Regions from separate parts of the Exiguobacterium sp. s166 genome, predicted to be linked through region 2. Evidence: riboswitches for the same ligand, from Rfam matches in the RefSeq annotation. Region 2 holds a riboswitch; each other region holds the start of a gene.

Region 1 (8,123 bases), on a different contig from region 2:
ATCATTCAATTACCCGAGTTACCACATCAATTGACACCGGAAACCTTTGCGGATGTCGAAATCGATGACCCGTATCTGTACCAAACGCTGTATGAAAAAGAGACATTACCGGTCGAGCTGACAGAGCGGCTCGACGTCAATCAAGTCTGTTTTCGGAACGTCTCGTTTGCAGGACTGGTCTTTGAGCGGGCTTCATTTGAAAACGTCCGGTTTGAACAATGTGACTTCACAGGATGTCAGTTCCAGGACAGCCGTTTTCACCGGGTCATTTTTGAGGAGTGCCGTCTGACCGGAATTCACTTTGAGTCCAATACGGTTGATCATGTAACGATCAAAAACTGTCAGGCGAATTATGCTCAAATTATCCGGACAGCGTTACGTCACGTCGCAGTGGAACAGACGACGATGCGGGAAAGTCATTTCTTTGAAATGAAACCGACCGATTTCCGTCTCCATGAAGTTGATTTATCGGAAAGCCAATGGGTCGAGACGGCGTTAAAAGGACTCGATCTGCGGCACGTCGATCTGTCCGGAATCACGATTGATCCACGTTTCTTACCGGGTGCCGTCGTTACGGAAAGCCAGGCCATCACCTTTGCCCGGTTACTCGGACTCGTCATTCCAAGTCACGATTAACGATTAACAAAATGAAGTCCGCTGTCCAGTACTACCGGGACAGCGGACTTCATTTTGTTTAGAAGGAAATGGTTTCACCGTCATCCGGGATGAGGAAATGCGCGGACAGATGATGAGCGGCCAGAAAATCGGCAATCATATCGCGGCGCAGAAGACAATGGTTGACGGACTCGAGATGCGAGACGATGATCGTGGCTTCAGCCGCCGCCTGATGAACAGCAAGCAAGTCACGCTGGGACATCGTAATCGGTTCGCCGGTCAGGAATTGTGCAGCACCACTGTTGACGATGATGATATCTGGCGCATGTTGTTCAATCGCCGTCGCGACTTCATCACACCAAATCGTGTCACCGGTGATATAGAGCGTCGGTTCGTCCGGATGTTTCAAGACGAGACCGGACACGGTACCCATCCGTTGACCGATTTCACCGACACCGTGCTGTCCCGACGTATGGGAGACACGGATATCACCGAGCGACAGTCCGTCTTCGAATGAAGAGACATTGGTGAATCCGGCTTCGCGGATCGTGGCCGCATCCGTCTCATTTTGCGTATAAAGCGGAATTTGTTTCGGTAACACTTCTTTTGCCGTCTCGTCAAAATGGTCGGCATGCAGATGGGTGACGAAAATCGCGTCCGGATCAAGTAACGTCGCGATATCGACCGGTAAGTCGACGAGCGGGTTCGGAACGGCATTAGGTGTGTGACCAAACGGCGGTAAGGTTCCTTTTTCACCGAGAAACGGATCGATTAAAAATACTTGATTGGCATAAGTAACGACGAGTGTCGCATTACGGATCTGTTGAATATCCACAGGCAGTCTTCCTTTCGGGTTGGGAATGTTTCACTGTTCGTTCATTTCCCATTCAGACGCCGGACTAATCATATCTGCTCGTCGATCGTTTTCGGAAGCAACTTTTCCATCGCCAGGACATCGACATAATACCCGTTGAGCATACCCTGTTCCTTAAATGTTCCGACAATCCGGAAACCGGACCGGATGTACAGTTTTTGACCGAGTCTGTTAAACGGAAACGTAAACAGAATCAACTTGTGGAACCCTTGCGTAATCGCGTGTTCTTCAATGACATGGAGCAGCTGACGCCCGATGCCTTGTCCGCGGTGGGTCCGGGTGATGTAGACCGATAGTTCACCGACCGATTGATAGACGGGGCGCGGATTGTAGGGGTCAAGTGAGATGAAGCCAAGGATCGTCGTTCCTTCATACGCTACAAACCCGGCATAGCGGGGTGTCCGTTCCTGATACCAGTCCTGCATGAAAGATAATTCCTTGGTATCCGTTTCAAGCGTCGCGATCCGATCTTCGATGCCTTCGTTATAGATGTCGAGGATGTCTTGTAAATCAGCTTCTTGGACAGGACGAATCATCATACACGTGACCTCCAATTCAAAAGAGTCTTTTCTTCATTATATAGGAGGAAACGAAAACAAGCGGTATGTTTGTAAGATAGGAATGGAGCAGAAAAAAACAGACAGCCGGATGGACCGGGCCGTCTGCTATTCGGATGTTTCCTCAGTTTGTAGTTTCGATCGGATCTTTTTCGTAAATTGGAACCCAACCATCCGTTGTCACGAAAATCCGGACCGCAACGACTTGGCGATCGTCCTGTAGTGTGAAGTAATGACGTGTATTGACGGGAACGGAAATCAAATCTCCGGGGTTCAGTTCAATGTTGTAATAGCCGACTTCGTCGTCCTGGATCGCAAAGACGCCGTGACCGCTGACGATGAACCGGACTTCGTCATCCGTATGGTGGTGCTCTTTTTGGAAGTTGACGAGCAACTCATCTAAGTTCGGTGTCGCATCGGACAGTGAGATGATATCGGCCGTCTGGTAGCCGCGGCGTTCCGAGACGTCCGTAATTTCCGGCTCGAACGTATCGAGAATCGTTTGTTTGTCCGCGTCCGTCAGCGTATAGGTGTCGACCAGTTCTGCCGGGAGTTTCGAGACATCCCATTGTTCATACAGGACACCACGTGAAGAAAGAAAAGCGGAAACCTCGTTTTGATCCGTATACCGTTCGTTTGTCTTTTGGAAAAGTACTGTTGCCATTTTAAATTCCTCCTTTTAATGAATCGCCTGTCGGCACGTTTGCAGTTTTAACGTGTAGCTGAATAAAAATTCAAAGGCTTCCAACTGTTTTTTCGCTTCAAAGGCAGTCGGTGCCCAGACGGTGATCCCGTGATTGCGAATCAGGACGGCACCGCTTTCCGTTTTTACATGCTTGGCAAACACTGCGGCAAGAGTCGGGATATCCGCATGGTTCGCAATAACCGGTACGACGACTTCCGCATCTTCTTCCCAGCGGCCGAGTGCCTTGATGATTTCCTGACCGGTAAACCGGATTTCCCCGCGGTCTCCGTAGAGTTCTGAAATGACATTGTTGTCGACGGTATGGACATGAAGCGAGCAGCCGGCCGTCGTCCGGTTAAAAACTTCGACATGAAGTAACGTCTCCGCGGAAGGACGTCCGTTTTGTTCGCCGATCAATTGACCGGTCGCGTCAACATGGACGAAATCGTCCGGCGTGTCCTGGCGTTTATCTTTGCCGCTTGCCGTCACAAGAAATTCCGTCGGACTGCTGTTCGTTCGAATGGCGAGGTTACCGCTCGTGCCGGGAAACCAGTCGCGTGCGGCGAACTCCTGCTTGATAGCGCGGAGTTCTTCGTATCGTTTCAAGAATGTCATGCATGCACCCCCGTGGTCTGTAAGTGTTTGACGATGTCATAAAACGTTTCAAACGGCGTATAGGGAATACCGTGCTGTTCACAGAGTGTTATCAGATAACCCCGGGCATAGACGTGATCAGCCTTTTTCGCCAGTTCAAAATCCGTCACGGAATCGCCGATTGCGATGATCGTATCGCCGTCCTGCTTCAACTTCCGGGCGATTGACGTTTTACAACAGCCGCATTGATTGTTGCATGCCGCATCGCAAGCGTGTGGCCATTCAATCCGGACCGTCTCTTCACTGAAGTCACTGCCGTTGCAGTAAATCGTTTCATCTGTCAGTAAACAGGCAAGAATCGGTTGGACAAAAAAGTCAATTCCGCCGCTGACAATCGCAAAGTCGATTCCGTTTGATTTGGCAAAGGCGAGTAAGGTGTCGAAGCCGGGACGGATGACTGCCCGATTAATCAAAAAATCGATATACTCCTGTTTTCGATCTGAGGGCAACAATCGGAACATCTGTCCAACCCCGGACCGGATCGACAGCGACCGGTCGAGCACACCTTTTTTTAATGGTTCAAATGCTTCTTGCGGGGCAAACTCTTTCATCAAGGCGATGATGTTGTCGTGTTCCGTCACCGTGCCGTCGAAGTCACATAAAATCCGAGTCGTCATTTCGTGATCCCCCAGGCGTCAAGGGCGACCCGTAATTCTTCCTGCCGCGTTGCGGCACTTGTCAGCGATTCTCCGGTCAGTGCGGCGTCGAGCGCCTGACGAAATGCAAGGACACCGGCCGCTGCCCCTTGCGGATGACCGTGAACGCCGCCTCCGGCATTGATGACCGAATCGGTACCGAAATCACGGACGAGCTGAGCGACGAGGCCGGGATGGATGCCGGCGGACGGAACCGGCAGAATCGTCTTCGTTTCTCCGATTCGCGTCGCTTCAACGGCGATCCCGCGGGCCAAATCTTTGGCGAGTGCAACGTTACCATAGGGAGACGGGAACAATGTCAAGTCAGCACCGGCCAGTCGGGGTAACGTTCCAAGCAGAACAGGAGCCGAAATACCGTATTCAGGACTTGCGATCAAGGCACCGCTTAAGGCCGGGTGATTAAAAATCGGGACGGAAATGTCCGCATCGGCAGCCAACTCGCGCAGGACATCGAGTCCGTATGTAAACGTGTTGAGCAGGAAGGCCGTGGCACCTGCTTCAATCAGGCGTTTTGCCTGTTCCTTCAAGCCGAAGACGGGACCGCTTAACGTAATCGCATAAAGCGCCCGTTTGCCGGTGCGTTCATAATGGGCGTCGAGGACTTCCCGTCCGATCCGTGCCCGGTCGAGTGCCGGCGTCAACGGATTGTCGTATAGAATCTCATCATCTTTAACGAGATCGATGCCGCCCGCGAGCTGTGCTTCGAGTTGTTCCCGTAAAAAGACGAGGTCCCGTCCGATGACTCCTTTAAATATGCTCATCAACAGGGGACGGTCATGGACCTGAATCAATTGACGGACTCCTTCAATCCCGAATTTGGCACCGGGAAAGTCGTTCGTGAATGACGGGGGAAGCTGTAAGTCGGTTAACTTGATTTGTCCATCGAGCGACAGTTTACCGAAGACCGTCGTTAAGATAGCGGAAAAGTCCCGTGAGACGTTGTGTTCCGGATAACGGATCGTAATGTAACCTTTGCCGTCATGTTCTTCTGTATGGACGACCTGTCCTTTAAAGGATTCCAGTTGTTGTTGTTCCAAGTGATTTAAATCGGTCCATGAACCGACCGTCAGACCGAGCGCGATTTGCTCTGCCCGTTTCGGCAACTGATCGGTCGTTCCGAGTTGGTATGTTGCGGTAATGTACGCCATATGAATCGTCTCTCCCTTATTGAAAAATACAAAAATGGTCCCTCGTCAATGACAAGAGACCATGAAAATTTGCGCGTGGACTCTTATCTGTCAGCGTATTAGCTGCAAGAATTAGCACCGTGCCAAGTGGTCGGTTGCTGCGACATCGTAGGGCTCGTCCCTCCGTCTGCTCTTGATAAGAATTGGATGAAATTGTGAAATCTAATTGCAATTTTTACATGAGATCCATCACTTGTCAAACTATATTTTGAAAATTTATTTTTTTGAAAATACTTCTTCTATAGACGGTTCCGTTTTTGAATCCGTTTCACTAAAAATTGGAATTGACAGACGGCCAGCAACGCACGTAGTATTCAAATCAACATCAAATCACATGACAACTACATATGACTCTTATCGTGAGTTGGCAGAGGGAATTGGCCCGAAGACGCCGCAGCAACCGACCATCCGGCACGGTGCTACATCCAACAGACATTCGTCTGAGAGATAAGAGGACGGAGTATTCTGCCGCGCCTCTTTTCTTTGACGAAAAGAGGCGTTTTTTCGTGTGATCAACAAGGAGGAAACCAGAATGGGATACCAAGCATTTACAGTACAGGACGCGATTGAACGGGTCCGGACACTCGGATTAATCGGCAATGAACCGGTGACGGCAGAAGAGATCGGGGACGGGAATTTAAATCTCGTTTTCCGGATTCAGGAAGGAGAAAAACGGCTGATTTTAAAGCAGGCGTTGCCATATGCGAAAGTCGTCGGGGAAAGCTGGCCGCTGTCGCTCGAACGGGCCTGGATTGAACAATCGGCCTTAAAAGAATTCGCAAAAGTCGCTGTTCCTTTCGTTCCGCACGTCTACCATGCGAGCAAGGAAGAAGCGTTTACGGTGATGGAGGATTTGTCGCATTTGACGATCGCCCGGACCGGCTTGCTCGAAGGGGAAAAGTATCCGTTACTCGCGGAACACATCGGTTCGTACCTGGCGCGGACACTGTTTTATACGTCGGATTTTGCGCTTGGACCGGTCGCGAAAAAACAAGTGGCACGGAACTACTACAATCCGGATCTCTGTGATATCACGGAAAAATTGATCTTCACAGACCCGTTTTATGATGCGGAAACGAATGCGATTGAAGCAGGCCTCGAAGCGGAAGCGGTTCGGTTATGGCAGGATGCAGAACTGAAACGCGAAGTCGCGAAACTGGAAACACTGTTCATCACAAAAGGTGATGCATTATTGCACGGTGACTTACATACCGGAAGTATTTTTGCTTCAGCCGATGAAACGAAAGTCATCGATCCCGAGTTCGCCTTTTACGGACCGTTTGGTTTTGATGTCGGACAATTCATCGCCCATCTCTGCTTTGCCGCGTATCCAAACTATGCCGAGTTACGGGATGGACGGGTGAAGGATATCGATACGTTTTGGCTGACCTTTGCGTCGACGTTCAAAGCATTATGGGAACGCGAAGCGGTAGAGCCGTTCCGTTCGGCGGGCGGACTTGTCGACGATGTCCTCAGTACGATTTTACAGGACGCACTGGGCTTTGCCGGTTGTGAGTTGATCCGGCGGACGATTGGATTGGCACCGGTTGCGGACCTCGAGAACATCACGGACGCGAGGGAACGACTTGAGCGGAAACGTCATGCGTTACGTCTTGGAGTGGCATTGATCAAACGCCGGACCGAATGCAAGACGTTCACCGATTTACGAAACTTCGATTTGACGGAGGAACTCAGCCGATGAGCCAATTCGTCCAAAGCATCATCTATGACAACGGGACGGTGACGATTTTGGATCAGACCCGGCTCCCGGAAGAAGAACGATACGAGGTTATCCATGACTTGGCGCAAGCGATTGACGCCATCAAACAATTGCGTGTCCGCGGTGCACCGGCCATCAGCCTGTTCGGCGGCTTCATCCTTGTGCAGGAAGCATTCCGCCGGACGACAGGGTCACTTTCTGAAGCGAAACAAGAACTGTTGACGGTGTCGGCCCAATTGCTCGCAACCCGGCCGACCGCTGTCAATTTGCGGAACGTGCTTGATGAGCTGAATCAAATTATTGTCTCGAGTACGGCGCTTGCCGAGTTACCAAAACGGTTGGAACAAAAGGCGCTCGAACTGTATGAAACGGATGCCAAGACATCCCGGCAAATCGGGATCCACGCATTGGAATTATTTGAGTCCGGTGACCGGGTTCTGACGATTTGTAATGCCGGATCGATTGCGACAGCGGCTTACGGGACGGCACTCGCCCCGTTTTATCTCGCGAAAGAACAGGAAATTCTGCTCTCCGTTTATGCGTCGGAAACGCGGCCGTTACTGCAGGGAGCGCGTCTGACGACATGGGAACTGCAACGGGCCGGTATTGACGTGACCTTGATTACCGATAATATGGTCGCCCATACCATCAAAGAAAAAAACATCACCGCCATCATCGTCGGTGCCGACCGGATTACCCGAAACGGGGATACCGCGAATAAAATCGGGACGTTTCAACTGGCGTTACTGGCCCGTGCTTTCGGGATTCCGTTTTATGTCGCGGCACCCCTTTCGACCTTTGATTTGACGAGCTTGTCGGGAGACGAGATTGAGATTGAAGAACGCGATGCCCGTGAAGTGACGCAATTCGCAGGGAAAGCAACGGCGCCGGCCGGTGTGGCCGTCTTTAATCCGGCGTTTGACGTGACACCGCACGAATTGATCACGGCAATCATTACGGAACTGGGAGTCATCAAGCATCCGTCCGTCGAAACGATCGAGCAGACAATCGGACAACAAATACGTTAAACAGACTGGGGAGATCGAAATGAAAAAATTAGCATTTGCGGTACTTGCACCGGCGGTCTTGCTGGCTGCTTGCGCCAATAGCGAAGCGACACCGACGAAAAAAATCAGTGGTGTACCGGAAAGTGTCCAGGGAGACGTCAAAATTGC
Region 2 (8,123 bases):
TCAAATCCACGAGTTGTCGTTCCGCCCCATACATAAGGAGTTCCTTTATGTTTAGCTGCTTCGCTTAGAAGGCGTGTACGTGTTGAAGATGAAGTTGTTGATTTTTTAGCCGTTGAAGTAGAAGACTTGTATGTTTTCGTATACTGTGTAGAAACATAACGTGTTTTTCCACCGTATGAAATTTTAGTCCAGCTGCCTGATTTACCTTTGTATGTAAATGTTTGGCCTGCGTTTACTTTACCAACGATGCTTGCTTTTGTAGAAGGACCCGTCCGAACACGTAATCCGCTGTCTGTGATTTTAACTTTCGTTACTGTAGAAGCTGCCTCAACCTTATCTGTTCCCACTGATGCAAATCCTGAAACCACTAATGCTGCCGTTGCGACCGATGCTAGAAAACGTTTCATATGTGAAATCCTCCATGTCATTTTAAAGTAGTTTTGAAAACCGAGTTATATGATGTATCTCATTAAGTGTTTGTTTAAGCAGTTTGCCTTACAACTGTGTAAGTTTTTCTCTGCACGATTATCTTAGCATGCGGAGACATGAAAACGTTTTTTCAGTTCCGCTACAAAACATGACGTTTTTGTAACATAACTGCAATAATATACTCGAATATTACAAAGAAGAAATTCCCATTTCTTAAATCACGACGAAATGGATGAAATGTGATACCTTTAATTCACGAAGAATATACAACATGATCATCGCACCATGATGATTACATCCTTTGCTCCTGAATTTATACGAAGAATAGGTGAATGCATATGCCAACTGAAAAAACTGACAAACCAGAACGTTCCTATACACTCGCTCAACTCAGCAACCTGACATTAAAAGATTTATATGAGATTGCAAAAACAAAAAACGTACCACAGTACCGAGAGGCGCGTAAGCGTGAATTGATGTTCAAGATTCTTAAAGCGCAAGCAGAATCCACCGGTCTTTATTTCCTCGAAGGGGTACTCGAAGTTATCCCCGGAAACCCACAAATGCAAAATGATGGCGGCTTCGGCTTCCTTCGTCCTATCAACTATTCGCAATCCTCTGAAGATATCTACATCGCCGCCTCACAAATCCGCCGCTTTAATCTCCGTAACGGAGACGTCGTGACTGGAAAAGTCCGGCCGCCAAAAGAAAATGAACGGTTCCAAGGTCTTTTAAGTGTGGAAGCCGTCAATGGAGAAGCACCGGATACGGCGCGCAATCGTCTGTTCTTCCCGGCATTGACACCGATCTATCCAGATCGTCTGATGCGTCTTGAGACAGAACCGCGTCATTTGTCGGTCCGGGTGATGGATATGATTGCCCCGGTTGGATTTGGCCAACGCGGTTTGATTGTCGCGCCGCCAAAAGCAGGTAAGACTTCTCTATTAAAAGAAATCGCCAATTCGATCCAGGTGAATCATCCGGATGTTGAATTGATTATTCTGTTGATTGACGAACGGCCGGAAGAAGTGACGGACATCGAACGTTCTGTCCCCGGAGCGGATGTCGTCAGTTCAACGTTTGACGAAACACCGGACAACCACGTCCGGATTTCGGAACTTGTCCTTGAGCGGGCGATGCGTCTCGTCGAACATAAAAAAGATGTCGTTATTTTAATGGACTCGATTACACGGTTGACGCGGGCTTATAACTTAACTGTTCCGCAAAGCGGTCGGACATTGTCCGGAGGGATTGACCCGGCAGCCTTCCACAAACCGAAACGCTTTTTCGGTGCCGCCCGGAATATCGAACACGGTGGCAGTCTGACGATTCTTGCGACGGCACTCGTCGAAACCGGTTCACGGATGGATGATGTCATCTATGAAGAGTTTAAAGGAACCGGCAATATGGAACTGCATCTGGACCGAAAATTATCCGAGCGCCGGATCTTCCCGGCCATCGATATCCGGAAATCCGGAACACGGAAAGAAGAGTTGCTGTTACCGCAAGATCAGCTCGATGCCTTGTGGACGATCCGCCGGACGATGAACGAGTCCAATGAGTTCGTCGACAGCTTCTTACGCAAGATTCGGGACACGAAAAATAACGAAGAATTTTTTGTCGAACTGGAGAAAGAAAAGAAGAAACCCGTACGGCGCGCACCTGTTAAACCACGTGTGACGAAAACCGACACAACGACTTGAAAATAGGTATTGCGGGACATGAAAAAATCGTTTAGTATAGGAAGGTAACTTACTCTGGCTCAGCAAATGAACCAGGGCGGAAGGAGAGAAAACAACCATGAAACAAGGAATTCACCCAAACTACAACAAAGTTGTATTTATGGACTCAACTACTGAGTACAAATTCTTGACTGGTTCTACACGTTCTTCGAACGAGACAATCACTTGGGAAGATGGAAACGAGTACCCACTCATCCGTGTGGATGTGTCTTCGGACTCGCACCCATTCTACACTGGTCGTCAAAAGTTCAACGCTGCAGACGGTCGTGTCGATCGCTTCAACAAAAAATACGGCCGCAAGTAATTGCGACTTCAGTATTAAAAAACAGCCTGTCTCCATTACTGGAGCAGGCTGTTTTTGTATAGACAGAACTTGGCACGGTACGCCAGATACGTTTTTAAAACGAAGGATAGACCGATTCCACCGGCAGCACCAATCAGATACGGAAGTGTATCCGGATTGTTCGCAAAATGTTCGAGTAAAAGACTGAAGGAAAAATGACGACCTAGGAAATAACCTGCTCCTAAAAAGACACTGATCCAAATTAAAGCACCGGTATAGGCATAAGTAACGAAGATCCGGAACGGCATTTTCGAGACGCCGGCAAAAAAAGCGGACAGTTGCCGGAGACCGGGTATGTAATAACCGATGATTAAAACCGTTTTTCCGTAACGTAAAAATCCGGCTTCTGCTTTGAAAATATGTTTTTCAGAAATACGTAACTTCGGAGCCATTCGATGGAGCAACGGCATTCCAAGTTTCAGACCGAGCACATAGCTGATTGTCATTCCGATACAACTGCCGGCATAGGCAGCAAGAATTGTCCCGACGAGCGGCAAATCACCATGATGCATCCAGAATCCTGACATGACGAGTAACGTCTCGTCTGGAACCGGAAGACCGACGATTCCACCGGCCAGAAGAATTGCGAGTCCGAACGCTCCATATTGATGGAGGACTTCATGTAATATGTGATGAATCGGAGTCACCTTCCTTCAAAGAAACTTCTCTTTCAGTGTACAGGAAATACATACCAGTTGAAATGAGAAGATGAAGAAAGTGGCGAATTTGGCAAGGGTTTTTGATTTTTAGAAGTCAATCCTTTTTCTCAATTTAGATTCGGGCTATACTCGTTAAAGTGACTAATTTAGAGGACGGTGTTTACGATGATGCATGTGATCAATCAATATGGTTGGATTGAAGTGATTTGCGGAAGTATGTTTTCCGGCAAGTCAGAAGAACTGATCCGTCGTGTCAGACGGGCACAGTATGGAAAGTTACCGGTTCAAGTGTTCAAGCCGGCAATCGATGACCGGTATCATGAAGAGCATGTCGTGTCGCATATCGGCAACTCGGTCATTGCGATTCCGATGGCGACGAGCCGTGATGTCTATGCAGCAGTGGCGGAAGAGACGCAAATCGTCGCGATTGACGAAGTTCAATTTTTTGACGATGAGATTGTCGCAGTCATCGAAGCACTGGCTCAAGATGGCAAACGCGTTATTTGTGCGGGACTCGATCAGGATTTTCGGGCCGAGCCATTCGGCAAGATGCCTGAATTACTGGCACGTGCGGAATTCGTGACGAAATTACAGGCGATTTGTCTGTCATGCGGAGATCCGGCGTCACGGACACAACGATTGATTGACGGGAAGCCGGCAAACTACAATGATCCAATCATTCTCGTCGGGGCGTCTGAATCCTATGAACCGCGTTGCCGTCATTGTCATCAAGTTCCGGGCAAACCGCAACCGTTACAGGAATGGAAAAAACAACAGCAAAATTGAGAATAGACGATTTGAAAAAGCGAACGATTCTTTGGCCTCACGGCCGGGAATCGTTCGCTTTTTTTTATCAACCGGTTCGTGTCAACCGGCTGAACTGTTCGATGAATTGTAAGGTCTCACGGACAATCGTCTTTTGATCATGGTCAAGCGTCGCGACATGGTACGAGTCGAGCAGACAATAACTGCGTTTATCTGTTGCCCCAATCGTCCGGTACAAATAATCGGAACAGGCCGGCGGGACGACGTGATCCTCAGCAGAATATAAAATAAGTGTCGGAATTTGAATCGTCGCTAAGTGTAGTCGCGTGTCATCAATGAGTCGTAACAGTTCCGAAGCACAAACTGCGGGGACAAGATCATAGATGATTTCAAAAGCGGTCTGCTTGATATCAGGGGTGCTTTCCGGCAGATAGACCGGACAATCGGTGAAGGATAAGGCTTCGTAAGCAGGGACGGACAAGGCGGCATTTATCGTGATGATTCCTGCAATCGGGAGACCTTCAGCGGCAAGTGACAGGGCAAGTGTCGCCCCCATCGATTGTCCGACGATGAAGATCGATTCGCACCGTCCGGCTAACTGTTCGAAGCCGTCACGCAAGCTCTGTTTCCAGTCATCTGCCGTCGTCGCTTCGAATTCCCGGACATCGGTCCCGTGACCGTGCAGGCGAGGGGCATAGACGGAGAAACCTTGTTCTGCGAACTGTTCTCCTACAGCCCGAACGCTTTGCGGCGTTGCGTTAAAACCATGACAGAGCAAAATGCCGACGGATCCGCGTCCTAAGGAAAAGGCTTCCGCACCCGGTATAACAGGATAAACCATACTCATCATCTCGTCCTCCATTTCAAAAATAAAAACCCGTTTGGCTTTGGACGCAAACGAGTTTCTCGTGTGTATCATCCAAAGCAACCGCTTTGCTGGTCGGAGCACCTTGCATAACAGCAGGTTGCCGTGGAGTCCTAGAGCCAGGTCTCTCGTCCACTCTTGATATATCGTATAGGAATTGTCGGATTAATCATTGAGAAGATGATAGCATTGGCGGAAATGAATTGTCAAACTCTCTTGAACAGGCGTCAAAATTCAGACAACGATCCGGTTTGTCCCGGGACAAAAATCGATATGGGTCATATGGTTTATTTTTGAAAATATGGTTGACCTTTAAAAGATCTTTCTGTAGTGTAAAAATTAGTTTTACGACATAAGTTCAACCGGCAACAACACACATACGAATTTCATACCGCAACACTTATCCAGAGAGGTGGAGGGACTGGCCCTACGAAACCTCGGCAACAGACTCATTATGAGCACTGTGCCAATTCCATCAGACAATTGTCTGAGAGATGAGTCGAGTGGATTCTGCCATTGTGCGGATCCAGGTCTCTTCTTGTTTCTTAAGAAGAGACCTTTTTTGTATTTTAAAGGGGGAACAAGTGGTGATTACATTCAAAAATGTAAAAAAAATCTATGAAACAAAGGAACAATCGATTGCTGCGCTGAACGGGGTCGATCTCGAAATCCGAAAGGGAGAAATCTTCGGTGTCATCGGTTTCAGTGGAGCCGGAAAAAGTTCCTTATTACGATGCGTCAACCTGCTTGAACGGCCGACATCGGGCAGTGTGACGGTCGATGGCCAAGATTTGACGACGCTCTCGGCGAAACAGTTACGGGAAGCCAAACAACACATCGGGATGATTTTTCAGCACTTCAATCTGCTGGATTCGAATACGGTTTTTGCGAACGTCGCAAAAACCCTTGTCTTAAAGGGCGTCAAAAAAGACGAGGTCCATCGGCGGGTCAATGAACTGCTGGATTTCGTCGACTTGGCGGATAAGGCCGATCATTATCCGGACCAGTTATCGGGCGGACAGAAACAACGGGTCGGGATTGCCCGGGCACTTGCCACCCAGCCGTCCGTCCTGTTGTGTGACGAAGCGACCTCGGCGCTTGATCCGCAGACGACACAACACATATTACGCCTGCTGAAACAAATCAATCAGGAATACGGCATCACGATCTTACTGATTACCCATGAGATGGGTGTCATCCGTGAGATTTGTGACCGGGTCGCCGTCATCGAAGCCGGCAAGCTGATTGAATCGGGTACCGTGTTCGACGTCTTCTCGAATCCGCAAACGGCGACGGCAAAAAACTTCGTCCGTTCCGTCATGCAGGATGAGATTCCGGCGTCGGTTCAAAAAGTCATCGATCAACGGGATACCGGGCACCATATCTACAAAATCAACTTCCTCGGGGCAGGGACCGGACAACCGCTTTTATCGCAAGTCGCGAAACGGTTTGATGTCGATCTCAACATCCTGCACGGCAGCATTACGGAACTGCAAAACATTCCGTTTGGCAGTCTGCTTGTTGAACTGATCGGTGATGCGGCGGAAATCAAACGGGCACTGCATTACATCGATCAATCGGATGTCGTCGTCGAGGAGGTGCTCGCAGATGCTAGTTAATTACACGGACATCTGGACCGCTTTTCTGCAGACGTTGACGATGGTTGGACTGTCATTACTCTTTTCGACATTGATTGGTTTACCGCTCGGGATTCTGCTTGTCGTGACACGCAAAGGAGCGTTGCTCGAACAAATTCCGTTCTTCAATGTCCTAAGCGGCATCGTCAATATCTTCCGGTCCGTTCCGTTCATCATTCTGCTCGTGGCAATCATTCCGCTGACCCGTTTGATTGTCGGATCGTCAATCGGAACACAGGCGGCAATCGTTCCGCTCGTCTTTTACGCGGCACCGTACATTGCCCGCCTGATCGAAAGTTCGTTGCTTGAAGTCGATACCGGTGTCCTTGAGGCAGCGGAAGCGATGGGGGCGACACCGTTGCAGACGATTTTCCGTTTTCTGTTGCCGGAAGCGCTCAGCTCGCTTGTTCTGAACCTGACGATTGCGACGATTGGTTTGATCGGCGCATCAGCAATGGCCGGGGCAATCGGTGGCGGGGGACTTGGTGACTTGGCAATCACGTACGGTTACCAACGGTTTGATACGACGGTCATGATCATCACGGTCGGAATTCTCGTCATCTTGGTTCAAGGGTTACAGACGACAGGCAATCTGTTAGCACGAAAAATTCGGAGACACTAAACAACTACAAATAGAGAAAAAAGGGAGAGATGAAAGATGAAAAAAGGTTTAGCGATTGGTGCAGCATTAACGACGGTATTGTTTGCGGGATGTGCCGCTTCCGGAGAAGAAGATCAAAAGACGGTCAAGCTCGGAGTCAGCGGTTCTGATACACAAGTCTGGGAATACGTCGCGAAAAAAGCGAAGAAAGAGGGCATCACGATTGAACTCGTCAAGTTCTCCGACTACGTCCAGCCGAACCTCGCCCTGGCGGAAGGGGAGATTGATGCGAACTCCTTCCAGACCGTCTCTTACTTTAACGCCTTCAAAAAAGAACATAAGTTAAAACTGTCGCCGATTGCGACGACGGTCATCGCGCCGATGGGGATTTATTCGGATAAGGTCAAGGACGTCAAAGACATTCCGGTTGGCGGAAAGATTGCCGTCCCGAACGAAGCGACGAACATGGGTCGGGCATTGCTGCTGTTGCAGGAAGCCGGCTTGATTAAATTGCCGGACGACTTTGACGGTAACGGCTCCGTTGATAAAATCGTCGAGAATCCGAAAAAACTGAAGATTGTCCCGGTCGTGGCCGGTCAGACACCACGCGTGCTGCCGGATGTCTCGGCCTCGATCATCAATAACGGAATTGCCGTCGATGCCGGCTTTAATCCGATCAAGGACTCGATTCTCCATGAAAACGAGACGGCAAAACCGTACATCAACATTATCGCGACCCGGACGGAAGACAAAGACAAAAAGACGCTCAAGAAAATCGCCTCGCTGTACCATCAGGATGACGTCGCTGCCTTCATCAAAAAAGAGTACAAAGGCAGCACGATTCCAACGTTCGTCCCTCTCAGCGATATCGGAGAATAACCAAAAACCAAAAGGAGCGTGACCCAAATGACAATTCAGACGAGACGGCAAAACCTGACACAAACGATTGAACAGGATATTGAGCAAAAACGGGAGTCGTATCTTGAGACGAGCCATCGGATTCATGCGACACCGGAAATCGGCAATGAAGAATATTTTGCGTCGCGTCATCATACGGAACGCCTGACAGCCGAAGGGTTTAC
Region 3 (8,123 bases), on a different contig from region 2:
TTTTAGTTAACGGTTGTTTTAGGTAAGGTGAGGGCATTTGTTTCAATACGTTGGATCATCTGTGCCAGCTGGTGTTGTTCGTCTGCCGTGAATCCTTCAAGCAGCTGTTCGAGGAATTCATCTTTTTGCTGACGTAACCGGGTAATCCGGGTCGCACCTTCTGGCGTCAGTGAAACGAGAATGACGCGGTTATCTGTTGCAGAACGGACCCGTTCAATCATCCCGTTCGTTTCGAGATGTTTTAAGTGTCGTGTTACCGCTGCATTATCAACGTTAACCCGTTGTTGCAACTCTTTTTGACTAATGGTCGCATCGACCTCGAGTTGGGCTAATAGGTCCATCCGGGTTTGGCTGAAGCCGTCCGTACAGAGGTCAAATTTTTGAGCAATCGTCTTATTGACAGAGACGAGTGCATAAATCAGTCGTCCTTTTTCAGTACAGGAAATACTCAAGTTCATCACATCCTTCCCTTCGTTCGGAAAATCCTTGACGTATCAAAGATTGATATGTAAACGAATATAACGTGTCTACTTTCATGACGCAACTAATATGCTTCATTCACAAAAAAAGATACCATTTCCTGTGAAATGGTATCGAGTCAGACGACTTAACTGATTTTTTGTTGTTTCCGGGGAATCGTTCCGGCATCAATCGCAGCAATCATCCGGCGGAAATGCCCCAACCAAAATTGAAGGAACGGGCCGATCAGGAAAATCGATAAGATCGTTCCGAAGAACACGGGTCCTCCGAGCAGCCAACCGATGCCGCAAGCGGTGATTTCCATGAATGTCCGCATCATCCGGATGGACGTACCGAACCGTTCAGCGAGCGTCAGTGTCAGTCCGTCCCGCGGCCCGGCACCGTACCCGACAGCAACATACAGCCCCGCTCCCATCCCGATGATGAAGATGCCGGCAATCAGCCAAAGCGTGTTCTGCCACAGGGAAGAAAATGAGGGCAGGAGACCTGAACCAAGAACAAGATTCATGAACACCCCGACGAAAATCGCGTTGACGAGTGTGCCGACCTGGGGTGTGATCCGGTCGAGCAAGTATTTGACGAACACCAATAACAATCCGACAAGAAGGATGATTGTCCCAACGGAAAACGGTGTTTTATTTTGAAGACCAAGGTGAAGAACGTCCCAGGTCGAGACGCCGAGTTGTGCCGTGATCATCATCGATGAACCGACAGCGAGTAAAAAAAGGCCAAATAAAAATAATGCCCATTTCAGGACAGAACGTAACAGCCAAGACGTGTGAATGGTCTGCTTCATGAATGGAAGACACCTCGTTTCAAAATCAAATTGATTCATTAACTGTACCATGTTTGATGGAGGAAACTAAAGGAAATCCGATATTTTCCATCCTGAGATGGAGGGAATCCGTCCTGCTTATCCGTATACTGATAAAAAAGGAGGTCAGTCGATGCGAAAAATCCGCCATTTGATCCGTTTTACATATCTTGAAGCCATCTGTTGTGTGTTCCCGGTCGCGATTTTCTTGGCGCTTGCGACATCCCGCTATCTACCGGCGGAACCGATTGCCCGTTATGATTTGCTCTTGATCTGGTGTCTCCTCGTTCAAATCGTTTTACTTATCACGCGTTATGAATCAAAGGAAGAGTTTAAATTGATTTTAATTTTCCATGCGATTGGACTTGGACTTGAGCTGTTTAAAGTCCAGGTCGGATCCTGGAGTTATCCGGAAGATGCCTTCAGCAAAGTATTTGGTGTTCCGCTTTATGCCGGCTTCATGTATGCGAGTGTCGCTAGTTACATCTGCCAGGCATTTCGCCGTTTTGATCTCCGCATTACACAGTTTCCCCGGCCGCTGTTTGCTTTAGCGACTGGTCTGCTCGTGTACGCTAACTTTTTTACCCATCATTGGTTGTTTGATTTTCGTTGGATTTTGATGGGGATTGTCGCTCTCATCTTTTATAAGTCCTGGGTCTATTTTCGTCTGGATGAGACTGTCTACCGGATGCCGCTCGTTCTTTCGTTTGGTCTGATTGCCTGGTTTATCTGGCTGGCGGAAAATATCGTGACCTTTTTTAAGGGTTGGGTGTATCCGAATCAGCAGGATGGATGGGAGCTGGTCGACTTCGGGAAATTATCGTCCTGGTTTTTACTTGTCATCATCACGATTTTGATTGTTTCCGTCGAAAAATACCGGCTCGGTGATCCGTCAATCGAAATCAAATCATAACCTTATCAAAAAAATAACCCGGTCTTTTTTTGACCAACCTACACGAAAGTCCCTTGCTATAGTTGAAAAAAAGCAAAGGGGTTGTTGAAGATGATGCAACAGATCGTGGAACGGGCGAAGACGTTAGTCGCCGGTAAAATGAAAGTAGTCGAAACGGTGGAAGAATGGGACCTCCTGCTCGAGGAAATCCGGGGAATCGATGAATGGGTGCAGATGTCGCGTTACTATACACCTTCTGAAAAGTTGGACTTCACGTGGAGCAATCCAGAAGAAGACATATCAATCAAGCAACCTGTCGTTCCTCCTGTACAAATCACTCCTGTCATCGAACAACGTTACGCCTATACGTTCGTCCGTGAATTAAAAGGTGGTTCTTTACGGGAATGGCCGAACAGTCACATCTCGGAAACAGAGATCCGGCAATGGAATCTCGAACATGGAATGGAAATCCGGGTCCAAGTCGTACATCAGGACGTACGCCGGACGACACTTGAAGTGATGGCTGTTGTCGCGACTGACCGGATGAAGCCACTGTCGGAACGAATCGTTTTTGAAAAATGTATCGTTAAAAACCACGGTATCATTGAATCGACGGTCGAAGGACCATTAAAGGATGAGACGGGTAAGTCTTTTTATTACGCCACACCGGTTGAAGACATGCGCTTTTTCCATCTGAAAGAAGGACAGCTCGTCGATCTCGTCATGTGGAAAGGTCGTCCGGAAACACTGACGATTGCCTGGAAATATGCGTTCCAATATCAAGAGCCGACGGTACAACTGTTGGAGACGTCAAACAATTCAACAGCACCAGTGCCACCATCAGTTGAAACAGCCAACGCCAGATCCATCGTCAAAAAGTCGGGACGCTATCTGAAGCAAATGAAACGAAAGCCGAAATTGAAACAAGAACGGAAAACGCGCCGGATTCGTGAAAAGAAATCCCAACCGTTGACACCACTCGTCACGACGTCCGTACCGGGGCAGCCCATCGACTTCGTGGATAAAAAACCACTTGATTTTGCACCGTTTGAAGGCATGCGGCTAGTCATCGTCGGCAATGAACAGCAAGCACCGGTCTACCGGACGTTTTTCGAAAAAACAGGAATCGAGCTGATTCATCTGTCGGGTGATGCCCAATCTGCGAAAAAGATTGCCAGTCTCGCGAAAAAGACCGATGCCATCGTCGTCGTCACAAGCCGGGTGTCCCATGCCGCTTCTGCACACGTCATCGCGCAGGCGAAGAAACATGATATTCCGTTTGCGATGGAACGGCTCGACGGACGACGTTCTTTGTATACGGCATGCCAGCGCCAACTTGAAAAAGCACGCTTAAATCAGTTAAAAACAGGAAAATCCTGAAAAAAGGTGAAACTCCTCTCTTCATGAGCCGTAAATAGAGATAGAACTTATTTTGAGGAGGATCATATTCATGTCATCACAATTAAAAAAATCAGCAAAGGAAGCATTAAGCGGTCGTTGGGGCTTTACGGTCTTGATGTTTTTATTATTCGCAATTCTGCAAGTCATTCCGGAACTACTGTCGTCTGATTATGACGAACCTTTCCAGACGATTGACTTCCTCGGATTGATTGCAACGATCTTATTACTCCCACTTGGTGCAGGATGGGTCTGGTTCTCACTTTCTATCGCACGGGGAGAACAAACAAAAATCAGTGATTTATTTGAGCCCTATAAATATTTCATAAAAGTTGTCCTGCTTTCAATCGTCCAATTTGTATTCTTGTTCCTATGGGCATTGTTATTGGTTGTACCGGCCATTATCAAATCATTTTCGTATATGTTGACTTACTACATTTTGCGGGATGAACCTTCGATTGGTGTATTGGAAGCAATCACCCGGTCACGTCAAATGATGGATGGACACAAAATGGAAGCTTTCCTGTTGATTCTATCGTTCATCGGCTGGTTTTTCCTTGGATTGATTACGATCGGAATCGGATTCTTGTGGATTATTCCTTACGTCAGCGTCACGCTTGCAAAATTCTATGATCGGATCCGCGGCAAAGAAGCACCCGTCGAACAATCGACGTTTGTTGCCCCATATTAAGACGAGGAGGATGAGAGCTTAGCTCTCGTCCTTTTTTTGAATATCTTTTTAATTCCGATTGGAAAACAAGGTTTAATGGTTGCTTTACTCTGCTAAAAAGTGTACGATAATTCCAATAATTCTTATCAAGAGAAGTCGAGGGAATGGCCCGAAGACACTTCAGCAACCCCGCGAGCAGCGGAAGGTGCTACTTCCTAAAGGAATCTTTTCCTTTACAGATAAGAGCAGACATGATTAATCCGTCGCTCTTTTCGATTTTCGAGAAGAGCGATTTTTTTTATAAGGGGGACATAACGGATGGAGTATGGATTTTGGTTACCGATTTTTGGCGGATGGTTACGAAATGTTGAAGACGAACAGATGCCGGCGACGTTCGATTATGCGAAACAGGTCGCGCAAACGGCAGAACAAATTGGTTTTTCAACGACACTGATTGCGGAGTTGAACCTAAATGACATCAAAGGGCTTGAAGCACCAAGTCTTGAAGCCTGGACGACGGCAGCGGCGATTGCCGCGACGACGGAACGACTGGAAATCATGACAGCGGTCCGTCCGGGTTTCCATAATCCGGCGACGACCGCGAAGATGGCAGCAAACATCGATCAACTTAGCAACGGGCGCTTTACGTTAAACGTCGTCTCTGCCTGGTGGGAAGAAGAAGCGCGGCAATACAACGGGATCTTCACAGCTCACGACGAACGCTACGCGCGGACGGAAGAGTTTGTCACGATCATGAAAGGATTATGGGCAGATGCTTCGCCGTACAGCTTCGACGGGAACTACTATACGCTCGAGAAGACGCAACTGCATCCGAAGCCGGTTCAACGACCGGGCATCAAGTTGTACGCAGGCGGGGAAAGTGAAGCCGGCAAACAAACCATTGTCAATCATTGTGACGCTTATGTCATGCACGGCGGAACAGTGGAAGAAGTGTCCGTTAAGATTGAGGATATGAAGGCGCGCCGACAAGCGACAGGGCAACCGCCGCTTGAAAGTTTTGGATTGGCTGCTTATATCATCTGCCGCGATACGGAAGAAGAGGCTATTCAAGAATGGCAACGAATTACGGACGTCAAGGAAGACAGTGCCGGATACGCCGGGTACGACGACTTCGTCAGCAAATCACAACTCGAACAGCAGGTAAAACGGAACGATTATTCGGTCTCGAACCGCGGACTCCGTCCTGATTTGATTGGAACACCGGAACAGATTGCGGAACGGATTCTTGCGTTTGAGCAGGTGGGTGTCTCCTTATTATTACTTCAATTTTCACCACAACTGGAAGAAATGGAACGCTTCGCGCGCGACGTCATGCCGCTTGTCGAAGAAAAACGAAAGGTAGGTCAAACCAAATGACAAAAATTCATATCTTACACGAAAACCAGGAATGGACGGACCATTTAATTAAACGACTCGAGGAACTGGAGTTGCCGTATGAACAGTGGCATCTCGATGAAGGACAGGTCCCGCTTGATGAAGTCCCGCCAGAAGGCGTCTTCTACAGCCGGATGAGTGCGTCGTCGCATACGCGCGGGCACCGCTACGCCCCGGAACTGACGGAAGGGGTACTCGCGTGGCTAGAGGAACACGACCGGACTGTCTTTAACGGAACCCGTGCCTTACGTCTTGAAGTGAGTAAAATCAATCAGTATACGGCCCTTCGAAAAGCCGGTATCCGGGTTCCGAAAACGACAGCTGCCGTCGGGCGTGATCAAATCGTCGAAGCGGCGAAAAAAATCGGCGTGTCCTCGTTTATCACGAAACACAACCGTGCCGGAAAAGGACTCGGCGTTCAGTTGTTCCATTCGATCGAAGCACTTGAGACATATCTTGATGGACCAACGTTTGATGAACCGGTCGACGGGATCACACTGATTCAAGAATATATCCAGGCACCGGAACCGTACATCACGCGCTGTGAGTTCGTCGGCGGGAAGTTTGTTTATGCTGTCCAGGTCGACACGTCAGAAGGATTTGAACTGTGCCCGGCAGATGCCTGTGTCATTGACGACTTGTTCTGCCCGGTCGGTGAAGAGGCCCCACAAACACCGATGAAGTTTAAAGTCGTCGACGGATTTAATGATCCGATCATTCAAAAGTATGAAGCCTTCCTGCAAGCGAACCAGATCGCGGTCGCCGGCATCGAGTTCATCAAGGATGCGGGTGGAACAATCTATACGTATGACGTCAATACGAATACGAATTACAATTCAGACGCGGAAGCAGCTGCCGGTAAGTTCGGCATGCTCGAACTGGCGAAGTTCCTCGGTGCGGCTCTCGAACGTCAGACTGTAAAATAATCATCACGGACCGATTAAAATAAGCCAAATACCCTGCATGTGTGTAGTCTGAAGTTAGAACTGCACACATCAGGGTATTTTTCAGTAAAAGGAGGTGTTGGGATGGTAACGTGGCATGAAGAAAAGAGACTGGATGTTCCAATCGAGGAAGCCTGGCATATCTTTGATCACGATCGGTTACAACGCCTGATTCCAGGTGTCGTCCAGCACGATGTGATCGAACGGAAACCGGGTGTCGTCGGTTCGACATACCGGCAAACGTATATGCAGGGGAATCGCCTCGAGACATATATCGTGACGGATCTTGCCTATACAAATCAACCGGATTTCAAACAAAATACGATTGGATTTACGCTTGCCAAAATCTTTAAACTCGAGATGACCTTTACGTTGAAGCGGCTCGACGAAAAAAGTTGTCAGCTGATTTATACCGGGAAAAACGAAGGGGCGAATTTCGTCGGACGAAGCCTGCTGTCGCTTGGCGGCGAACGGGAAACGGAAAAAATCGTGCAAGGGTTACTCCGTCGTGTGGAAGAAGAGGCAAGTCAAATGCGTACATGATCAATAAAGGCATCTACTCGACTGGAGCAGATGCCTTTCGTTTGGTTTTACAAAAAAGAGTATGTCTTATCCTAAAGCTGTTAAAATTTTTGCGACTTGTCGATCGGCGGTCATCTCCGAAAGTAGCATCCATCTCACTCCGGTCAGAACTTGGTCTCCCTCCGGGCGCTCTGGATCATATCCCAAAATCGGTTCGCGTGAATCGATCTGTCTGACTAAAAAGCAGATCTCTTGTCCGTTTGCGTGAGTTTCTGAGTAAAGAGGTTTGATGATGCGGATGGCGAGATTCACTTCCTCTTGCACCTCCCGAATGACCGCTTGTTCGAAGGTTTCATGTTCCTCGAGACCCCCTCCGGGTAATGTCCAGAAACTTCAATCGTTTGTCTCAAGACGAAGCATCAAAATCCGACCGTTCTCAATTAAGGCTGCACAGGAACGATGGCGCAACGTTTTTCCTCCTCTGATGGGCATGATATCTGCAGTCTACAAAAAAGAGACCTCATCCGCTAGGACAGGTCTCTCGTTTCATTACTTAGTTCGTTGCATACAACGTTGATAATTGTTGTTGGACAGAGTCATTGTTGAGGTATTCATCATACGTCGTTTCTTTGTCGACGATACCGTTTGGTGTCAATTCGATGATCCGGTTTGCAATCGTTTCAACGAACTGATGGTCATGCGAACTGAAGAGCATCGCGCCTTTGTAAGCGATCAAACCATCGTTAAGTGCCGTGATCGATTCGAGATCCAAGTGGTTCGTCGGATCGTCGAGGACAAGAACGTTTGAGCCGCTGAGCATCGCTTTTGATAACATACAACGGACTTTTTCTCCCCCGGATAAGACAGACGCTTTTTTCATGACTTCTTCACCGGAGAAGAGCATCCGGCCGAGGAAACCACGGAGGAACGTATCGCTCTCGTCAGCCGGCGAATACTGGCGCAACCAATCGAGAATCGTTTTGTCCGAACCTTCGAAGAAAGCGGAGT
Region 4 (8,123 bases), on a different contig from region 2:
GTATGCAGCGGATAACCGACATTCGTTTGTCCGACGACTTCCCCTTTTGTCGTAAAGAGTACGGCTTTGGTGCTCGTCGTCCCGATATCAATCCCTAACATGTGTTCAGTCATGTGGTTCGACTCCTTTCGTCATCAGTTGTTGCGATTTCCATAAATCCTCAACTTCTTGCACATCATCGAAGTTCTGATGGAGCGAAGCAATCATTCGTTTGCGGTCGCCGGTTTCGATTGCTTCGATGTAGAGTGCATGGTTCTCGAGAATTCGGTCAAAATCTTCGATGTCGTCTTCGATTCGTTGACGCATCGACAGCAGGATGAAGCTTTCCATGACAGGTTTGAGATTCTGCCACATCATGCTGACGTATCCGTGGTCAATCGACCGGATGATTGTTTCATGGAACAGAACATCCTGATATGAAAATTCATCTGCGTCTTTGTATTTGACGGCAATCTTCATCATTTCAAGCACCTTGCTTAGCTCCCGAACCAAATCCTGACGATTCATCTTAACAATCCGCTCGAAGACGAACGTCTCGATTAAAAGACGGACATCGTAAATTTCCTGGATGTCTTGTTTGGACAGTCCGACGACAACGGCGCCCATCCGTTCCAGCCGGATGATGCGTTCTGACGCCAACACCTTCAGGGCATCCCGGACAGGAGATCGGCTGACGGAAAAATCAGCGGCTAATTTGTTTTCAGATAAGACGGTACCGCTCTCAATCTTGCCGGAAATGATCCGCATGCGCAGTTCATGGGCCACACGATCACCGGCGGAGGCTTTTGATAACCATTTAATCGGGTATAAAAGATCGGACATAAAAAACACCCTCTTTGTCGAATAAGTATACTTGTATACAAGTAGTATAAACGAGGAAAACTAAAATGCAAGCGCTTTAATTAAATTGTCATCTTTATCAAAAGTGCGGCTTTTCGATGTGATAGGCTAGAGAACGAAAGCGTAGAACAGATTGTAAGACATCAGTCAGATGGAGGGATAAAATAAATGAAAATTTTAGTAGTCGGTGCAGGAGCCGTCGGAGGTTATTTCGGAGCCCGGTTGGCGGAAAAAGGGGAAGATGTCACATTTTTAGTGCGTGAACGCCGGTTTGAAGAATTGTGTGCGGGACTTCATGTCAAAAGTCTTCATGGGGATATTACCTATTCTCCGCGCCTGATCCGGACCGGAGAAAAAGGAACGTTTGATGTCATTCTTTTATCGACCAAGGCTTATCATCTGGAGCAGGTGTTAGAGGACATCAAACCGTTCGTCGCAACTGATACATATATTTTGCCGTTGCTAAACGGAATGGCCCATTTAAAGCAACTGGAGCAACACTTCGGAGCGGAACGTGTACTGGGCGGACTCTGCTTCATCGAATCAACGCTTGATGCACAAGGACACATCGTACAGACGAGTCCGTCCCATCATTTATTGTTCGGTCCGTTACCGGGAACCCGGCCAGACCGTTTGGAAGAACTGAAGCAGCACCTAGAGGGGACACTAGCGCCGATTAAATACTCGGACTCGATTACCAGCGATATGTGGAATAAGTATCTGTTCATCACGACGTTTTCCGGTGTGACGTCGCTTTTCCGTTCAGCAATCGGTCCGATTCGTTCGCAGGAAGAAGGAATGATGATGATCCGCCGCCTGGCAACGGAAGCCAAAGAAGCGATGGAACGCCAAGGTGCTGTGTTCAGTGATGGGATTGAACAGATCCAACAGCAACAGATCGCACAAATGGATGAAACGATGAAGTCGTCCTTACAACGTGACATGGAGAAAGGCAATGAAGTCGAGTCAGCTCATTTGTTCGGCACACTTCTTTCGAAAGATGAAGCGACGCAAGTGATGTTGCCGGCGATTTATGCAAATCTCGAAATTTATCGTATGTCGAGAAAAGATGTTTAACTAGTTGTTATATAGGGAATAATTGTTAGGTTGTATTGAGCCTATATTTTTCATAATCCACAATAATGTGTAATTTTCAGCTATTCGTTGACTTGCTGAATTGCATTCAACTATCCTTGAAAAGACAAGATGGTTAAAAAAGCAAAATATATTTTATATTTTTTAAATGAAAACAGAAGTGAGAGGGGAATTATTTTACATGAAACGTATTATTATCCGTGCGGGTATGACACCGTTTGAACAGTTCGACGCAGAATATTTGATGAAGCATAACTCAATCGGAGGGAACGTCGGAAACCTGATTTATCAATACAGTATTTTCCGCACCTTGATGACAGAGGGCACGACGATCACACCGGATTACTACTACTATGAAGAAGAGCGTGCAGATGAAATCAATGCGAACTTCGATTTATATGTCATTCCACTCGCTGATGCATTCCGTAAAGAATTCGTCCCGACACTTCGTAAATATACAAAATTGATTAAAAAACTAAAGATTCCGGTCGTCGTCATCGGTGTCGGTTTACGCGCACCGTTTGAAGCGAATTTAAACGACGGTTTCTCATTTGATGAAGACGTTAAAGCGTTTGTCAGCGCAGTTCTTGAGCGCTCAAGCATGCTTGGACTTCGCGGCGAAATCACATCAAAATATTTGACGCGTCTTGGTTTCCGCGAAGGAATCGATCACAAAGTCATCGGTTGCCCATCGATGTATGCGTTTGGTCGTGATTTGAAAATTCGTGAAACGAATATCACAAAAGATTCAATGATCGGTGTCAACTCGTCACGTCTTGCACCGCAAAACGTCCTTAACTTCATCACACGCGGAATGGAAGAGTACCCGAACCACTACTTCATCCCGCAATGGATGAAAGAGTTGCGTTTGACGTACACAGGAACACATCCGATTGCTGACTTATCCGTCACGAACTATCCGGTTAAAATGTCGGATCCGACTTACATGAACGACCGTGTCCGCTTCTTCTTAAACGCACAGACATGGATTGACTTCTTGAAAGAAGCAGACTTCAGCTTCGGAGCACGTCTTCACGGTAACATCACGGCAACACTTGCCGGAACGCCAAGTATCCTGATTCCGAAAGATGCACGGATGCGCGAATTAACGGATTATCACCAATTGACACACATTTGGGCAAATGACATCACAGACAGCACACGTTTGTCAGATGTGATTGAGTCGGCTGACTTCCAGAGTCCAACACGTGTTCAAGCACGTAACTTTGATAACTTCGTGGAATTCCTGAATACAAATGATCTAGAACACATCTACAAAGAAACGAACTATCCGGAGAACGTTCCGTTTGATCGTGAAATGGCCAAAGCAGAGTTGCTTCCGGTCGTTAAACCGATCACAGGAATCAGTATCGAAGAAGCCGTTTCACGTTTTGAATCATATTTCCCAGCAGAAGAACAAAAAATCGTGGCAGCTCAAAAACGCGATAAAGCGAAAATGGCTGAAAAAGATAAGAAAATCAAATCACTTCAAGGCAAGTTGAACAGTCAAACAAAAGAAATGAAGCATCAACAAGGCACATTGAACCGGAAAGCGGTTCGCATGGCATTGAAGACAGCTGATTTGTTTGCGAAGAAATAAGCGACAGACGTCTTATACCGTTTTGGTGTAAGGCGTTTTTTTTTACATGATAAATTCTGAATTGTGTTGACAATTCAAAACAGGGTTGGTACTGTTATGAAAAATTACATTCTTATCCAGAGAGGTGGAGGGACTGGCCCTTTGAAGCCTCAGCAACAGGTCGAAAGATACTGTGCTAATTCCTGCGGGTGTTGTACCCGATCGATAAGCTTCCTTTGATTGTCGACCGACGCACCCATGCATGTGGGTGCGTTTTTTTTTAGTTTAACGAGAAAAAGAGGAGTGTGGAGGAGCAATGAAAGAAGGAACGTTTCGGCGGAAAATGGAATCCCGGCATATCGTCATGTTGTCACTCGGAGGTGTCATCGGGACCGGATTATTTTTAAGTACAGGCTATACGCTCGAGCAGGCCGGTCGGGTCGGCACGATTTTATCTTACCTGGTCGGAGCGCTGGCGGTTTATCTGGTAATGCTTTGTCTAGGGGAGCTGGCGGTACATATGCCGGAGACGGGTGCCTTTCACAGCTACGCGACGAAATATATTGGATCCGGAACAGGCTATACCGTCGCCTGGCTTTACTGGCTGACTTGGACGGTCGCGCTCGGTTCGGAATTTACGGCAGCCGGTTTATTGATGCAACGCTGGTTTCCGGATGTTCCGGTCTGGCTGTTCAGTGCTTTATTCGTCGTCATGATTTTAGGCATCAATGTCTTGACGGTCCGCTTGTTCGCGGAAGTTGAATTTTGGTTTTCTGCCGTCAAGGTGCTGACGATTTTAGTGTTCATCGTCTTAGGAACAGCAGCAATCGTCGGATTCTTGCCCCTCGCGGACGGCTCACAAGCACCGCTTCTCGCTCCGTTGACGGAGGGGGGCCTGTTTCCGAACGGAGCGTTCGCGATCTTGATGACGATGCTTGCCGTTAACTTTGCCTATTCCGGAACAGAGTTAATCGGGATTGCAGCAGGTGAGGCGGTCGATCCGAAACGGACGGTTCCTCTCGCCATTCGAACAACAGTCTTCCGGCTCGTCTTATTTTTTGTCGGGACGATCATTGTTCTTGCGATTCTGTTACCAAATGATTCAAAAGGAGTGCTTGAAAGTCCATTCGTTGCTGTGTTTGAACGGATCGGTCTTCCGTTTGCAGCAGACATCATGAACTTCGTCATCCTGACCGCGATTTTGTCAGCAGCGAACTCGGGTCTGTACGCCGCATCACGGATGCTCTGGTCTTTATCCGATCAACGGATGATTACGCCGTACTTTTCTAAATTAAATGCGAGCGGAGTGCCGATACGTGCCGTTCTCTTCAGTATGCTCGGTGGTCTGCTTGCCCTGTTCTCCAGCGTCTATGCACCGGGTTCCGTCTACATTGCGCTTGTCTCGATCTCGGGACTGGCAGTCGTCGTTGTCTGGATGAGTATCAGCGCCTCACAGTTCATGTTCCGCAAGCGCTATCTGCAAGAGGGGCATGATCTAAACGATTTGGTTTACCGGACGCCCTGGTATCCGTTTGTACCGATTCTGTCGTTTTTAATGTGTTTGGCTTCATTGATCGGAATCGCCTTTGATCCGACGCAACGGGTCGCCCTCTATTTCGGGGTTCCGTTTATCGCGGTCTGTTACATCGTTCATCATCTGACAAAAACATCATGGAAACGGAGTGTGGAAGATGTCAAAGAACAACAATCCAGTTGAACAACTGTTAAAAGAAAAACCCTATATTTTATTGGACGGAGCACTGGCGACGGAACTTGAACGCCATGGGAGAAATCTCGATGATCCGCTTTGGTCGGCCCGTGTACTGCTTGAAGAACCGGAACAGATTCACCGCGTCCATGCGGATTATTTTAAAATCGGGGCGGATTGTGCCATCACGTCCAGCTACCAAGCGAGTGTCACCGGCTTCAGCAGCCGGGGGATTAAAGAAGAGGAAGCGATTGAACTGATGAAACAAACGGTCTATCTGGCACAGCAGGCGCGTGCGGAAACCGGACCGGCAGCGGATCACGCTTTGATTGCGGGATCGATTGGTCCTTACGGTGCCTATCTTTCGGACGGATCCGAATACATCGGTCATTACGGAGTCGACGATGCGCAACTTGAAGCTTTCCACCGTCCTCGTCTGGAAGCGTTAATCGCGGCAGGTGCGGACGTGTTGGCATTTGAGACGATTCCCTCCTTGCAGGAAGCCGAAGTGCTGTTCCGGCTGCTCGAAGAATTTCCGGATCAGTCGGCCTGGCTTGCCTTTTCCCTGCGTGACGCAACACACATCAGTGAAGGAACATCGTTGAGTGAGTGTATCAAGGCATTAGGGGAGCACCCGCAACTGGCGGCAATCGGCGCGAACTGTTTTCCGGCATCGATTGCGACAGAGTTCATCACGACATTAAAACAACTGACCGATGTACCGATTATCGTCTATCCGAATTCCGGTGAGCAGTATGATCCGGTCAGTAAGACCTGGTCCGGTGAAGCAGTGTGTACGGCTTTCGAAGACATTGCTCCGGAATGGTATGCCGCAGGTGCCCGGTTGATCGGCGGATGTTGCCGTACGACACCCGAGCAGATTGAGCGGATTCAACAGAAGGTGACAATCGGTTAACCGGAAGTCATGTCTAATAAGGACAAAAAAAGAGAGCGGAATTTTGCATCCGTCCTCTTTTTAGACTGATATTTCGTATTTTCAGAAACTCACCGTTCCCGTAACGCTTGGTTGAACTGTTTCAGCAACCGACCGAACGATTCGGCATCTTCATCCGGCCAGTCATGTAATAACCGTTCGATGCTCGTTAAACGGGCTGTCCGGTAAATTTCGAGCTCTTGTTGACCGTAATCTGTGATGTTGTAAAAGAAGGCCCGGCCGTCTGTCGGGTCTTTTATTTTTTCGACTAATTTTTTCTGATCGAGCGCAGCCGCTTGTCGGCTGACGGTCGAGACGTCGAGTTGCAACTCACGGGCAAGGGTTTTGACACCGACTTGACCGGAGTCGGATAACTGGCGCAAGAGTAAATAGGAAGCACGGTCCAGGTTCCGATTATCGGCCGTTGCCGTCGTTAAACGACGAATAAGAATCGCCAGTTCCAGTTCAATTGTTTCCAGGGATTGATTCGACATATTGTCACCTCTCATTAGCATTCATTGCCCTCATCATTACGCACGGGCTGTCCTCTGTCAATCAAAGGCAGGCTTCTTGACAGGATTATAGTTGTATTATACAATCATAAATGTTATTTAATTGTATCGTAAAACTTGTTGTTATGAACTTATTTTAATTACAGCGTCTGATGAAGGAGAATTCTGATGAAAGCTTATCAATCGATGAAAGAAACCGTCATTACGGTCAATGAACAGGATACGATCCGGACGGTAGTAGAACGTTTTATCACATCCGGTATCAGTGGGGTTCCGGTCGTCAACGGAGAGCAGGAAGTCGTCGGCTACATCAGCGACGGCGATATCATGCGGGCCATCGGCAAACATAAAGACATCATTGTCGATACGTTTTTATATGTCGATGTCATCAAAGGCGATGATGAAAACTATGAAGAGCGCGTCCGTCACATCCTGACGCGTCCTGTCATGGACATGGCGCGCCGAAAAGTCGTGACAGCGACGACAGAAACCGAGATGGAAGAAATTGCAGCGACACTCGGTTCAAAACGAATTAAAAAATTACCGATTCTAAAAGACGGCAAGCTCGTCGGAATCATCAGTCGCGGTGACGTCATCCGTCATTCGTTTAAACAGTTTATTTAAGAAAGAAGGATTTATATGGCTCTTGCGGAAAAAACAACGACACTTGCGCCTGAAACAGTTCTATCGGAAAGCAAACACGGTTTACTGCATCAACCGATTGCTGTTTGGGCGGTATTCTTTGCCAGTATCACGGCATTCATGGGAATGGGGCTCGTCAATCCGGTCCTACCGACGATTGCCGAAAACCTCGAAGCATCAAAAAGTGAAGTTACGCTACTATTTACAAGTTATAACGCCGTCATGGCATTTGCGATGCTGATTACCGGCGCGATTTCTTCACGGATTGGTCAAAAGGGGACATTGATGCTCGGGATTGCGGTTATCGCAACTGTTGCCGGTTTTGCGTCACAGGCCGACAGTATTTGGACACTTGTCGCGTTACGCGGCGGTTGGGGACTCGGAAATGCACTGTTCGTCGCGACAGCACTCGCAGCGATTGTTTCCCTTTCATCCGGTGGAACAGCGAAAGCGATCATCTTATATGAAGCGGCAGTCGGTCTCGGGATTTCAATCGGTCCACTGCTCGGTGGAACACTCGGTTCGATCACATGGCGCGCGCCTTTCATGGGTGTTGCGACGATCATGGTCATCGCGTTCCTCGTGTTGTTATTCCTGATGCCGAAACCGGTCGCAACAGCGACACCAGCGAAAAAGATTTCATTGATTGCACCGTTCCAGGCCATGAAACACCGGTCTTTACTGACACTTGGAATCGTTGCAGCCTTGTATAACGTCGGCTTCTTTACGATCATGGCCTATGCACCGTTCGTCATGAAATTACCGGCAAAAGGGCTCGGCTTCGTCTTTCTCGGTTGGGGGATGTTGCTTGCT

What was found. A riboswitch is a leader RNA that binds a small molecule or an ion and turns the genes downstream of it on or off. The one in region 2 is predicted to bind S-adenosylmethionine.
Positions count from the first base shown of each region.
Region 1: another riboswitch for S-adenosylmethionine. It lies ahead of KNP93_RS13005 (2,3-diketo-5-methylthiopentyl-1-phosphate enolase); the one in region 2 lies ahead of KNP93_RS14235 (alpha/beta hydrolase).
Region 3: another riboswitch for S-adenosylmethionine. It lies ahead of KNP93_RS10645 (LLM class flavin-dependent oxidoreductase); the one in region 2 lies ahead of KNP93_RS14235 (alpha/beta hydrolase).
Region 4: another riboswitch for S-adenosylmethionine. It lies ahead of KNP93_RS10510 (amino acid permease); the one in region 2 lies ahead of KNP93_RS14235 (alpha/beta hydrolase).

Region 1 covers NZ_JACSMU010000006.1:136,397-144,519, forward strand. Annotated here, with positions in the region: gene KNP93_RS12975 (pentapeptide repeat-containing protein) at 1-636, shown strand, start outside; gene KNP93_RS12980 (MBL fold metallo-hydrolase) at 695-1,450, opposite strand; gene KNP93_RS12985 (arsinothricin resistance N-acetyltransferase ArsN1 family A) at 1,519-2,028, opposite strand; gene KNP93_RS12990 (1,2-dihydroxy-3-keto-5-methylthiopentene dioxygenase) at 2,171-2,710, opposite strand; gene KNP93_RS12995 (methylthioribulose 1-phosphate dehydratase) at 2,726-3,346, opposite strand; gene KNP93_RS13000 (2-hydroxy-3-keto-5-methylthiopentenyl-1-phosphate phosphatase) at 3,343-4,002, opposite strand; gene KNP93_RS13005 (2,3-diketo-5-methylthiopentyl-1-phosphate enolase) at 3,999-5,189, opposite strand; SAM riboswitch class I at 5,270-5,371, opposite strand; SAM riboswitch class I at 5,580-5,682, shown strand; gene mtnK (S-methyl-5-thioribose kinase) at 5,761-6,930, shown strand; gene mtnA (S-methyl-5-thioribose-1-phosphate isomerase) at 6,927-7,976, shown strand; gene KNP93_RS13020 (sugar ABC transporter substrate-binding protein) at 7,996-8,123, shown strand, end outside.
Region 2 covers NZ_JACSMU010000008.1:64,825-72,947, forward strand. Annotated here, with positions in the region: gene KNP93_RS14210 (C40 family peptidase) at 1-407, opposite strand, end outside; gene rho (transcription termination factor Rho) at 768-2,132, shown strand; gene KNP93_RS14220 (type B 50S ribosomal protein L31) at 2,230-2,475, shown strand; gene KNP93_RS14225 (DedA family protein) at 2,511-3,161, opposite strand; gene KNP93_RS14230 (thymidine kinase) at 3,339-3,959, shown strand; gene KNP93_RS14235 (alpha/beta hydrolase) at 4,027-4,785, opposite strand; SAM riboswitch class I at 4,848-4,951, opposite strand; SAM riboswitch class I at 5,201-5,304, shown strand; gene KNP93_RS14240 (methionine ABC transporter ATP-binding protein) at 5,391-6,422, shown strand; gene KNP93_RS14245 (methionine ABC transporter permease) at 6,412-7,062, shown strand; gene KNP93_RS14250 (MetQ/NlpA family ABC transporter substrate-binding protein) at 7,099-7,920, shown strand; gene KNP93_RS14255 (M20 family metallopeptidase) at 7,948-8,123, shown strand, end outside.
Region 3 covers NZ_JACSMU010000004.1:91,172-99,294, forward strand. Annotated here, with positions in the region: gene KNP93_RS10620 (MarR family winged helix-turn-helix transcriptional regulator) at 3-458, opposite strand; gene KNP93_RS10625 (YczE/YyaS/YitT family protein) at 608-1,276, opposite strand; gene KNP93_RS10630 (DUF817 domain-containing protein) at 1,428-2,207, shown strand; gene KNP93_RS10635 (DUF2325 domain-containing protein) at 2,298-3,566, shown strand; gene KNP93_RS10640 (DUF975 family protein) at 3,637-4,275, shown strand; SAM riboswitch class I at 4,395-4,500, shown strand; gene KNP93_RS10645 (LLM class flavin-dependent oxidoreductase) at 4,573-5,631, shown strand; gene KNP93_RS10650 (ATP-grasp domain-containing protein) at 5,628-6,575, shown strand; gene KNP93_RS10655 (SRPBCC family protein) at 6,678-7,136, shown strand; partial or broken gene KNP93_RS10660 (NUDIX hydrolase) at 7,203-7,490, opposite strand; gene KNP93_RS10665 (ABC-F family ATP-binding cassette domain-containing protein) at 7,669-8,123, opposite strand, start outside.
Region 4 covers NZ_JACSMU010000004.1:65,299-73,421, forward strand. Annotated here, with positions in the region: gene gntK (gluconokinase) at 1-113, opposite strand, end outside; gene KNP93_RS10495 (GntR family transcriptional regulator) at 106-822, opposite strand; gene KNP93_RS10500 (ketopantoate reductase family protein) at 1,009-1,917, shown strand; gene KNP93_RS10505 (polysaccharide pyruvyl transferase family protein) at 2,117-3,535, shown strand; SAM riboswitch class I at 3,645-3,746, shown strand; gene KNP93_RS10510 (amino acid permease) at 3,831-5,231, shown strand; gene mmuM (homocysteine S-methyltransferase) at 5,206-6,138, shown strand; gene KNP93_RS10520 (MarR family winged helix-turn-helix transcriptional regulator) at 6,228-6,650, opposite strand; gene KNP93_RS10525 (CBS domain-containing protein) at 6,837-7,292, shown strand; gene KNP93_RS10530 (MFS transporter) at 7,308-8,123, shown strand, end outside.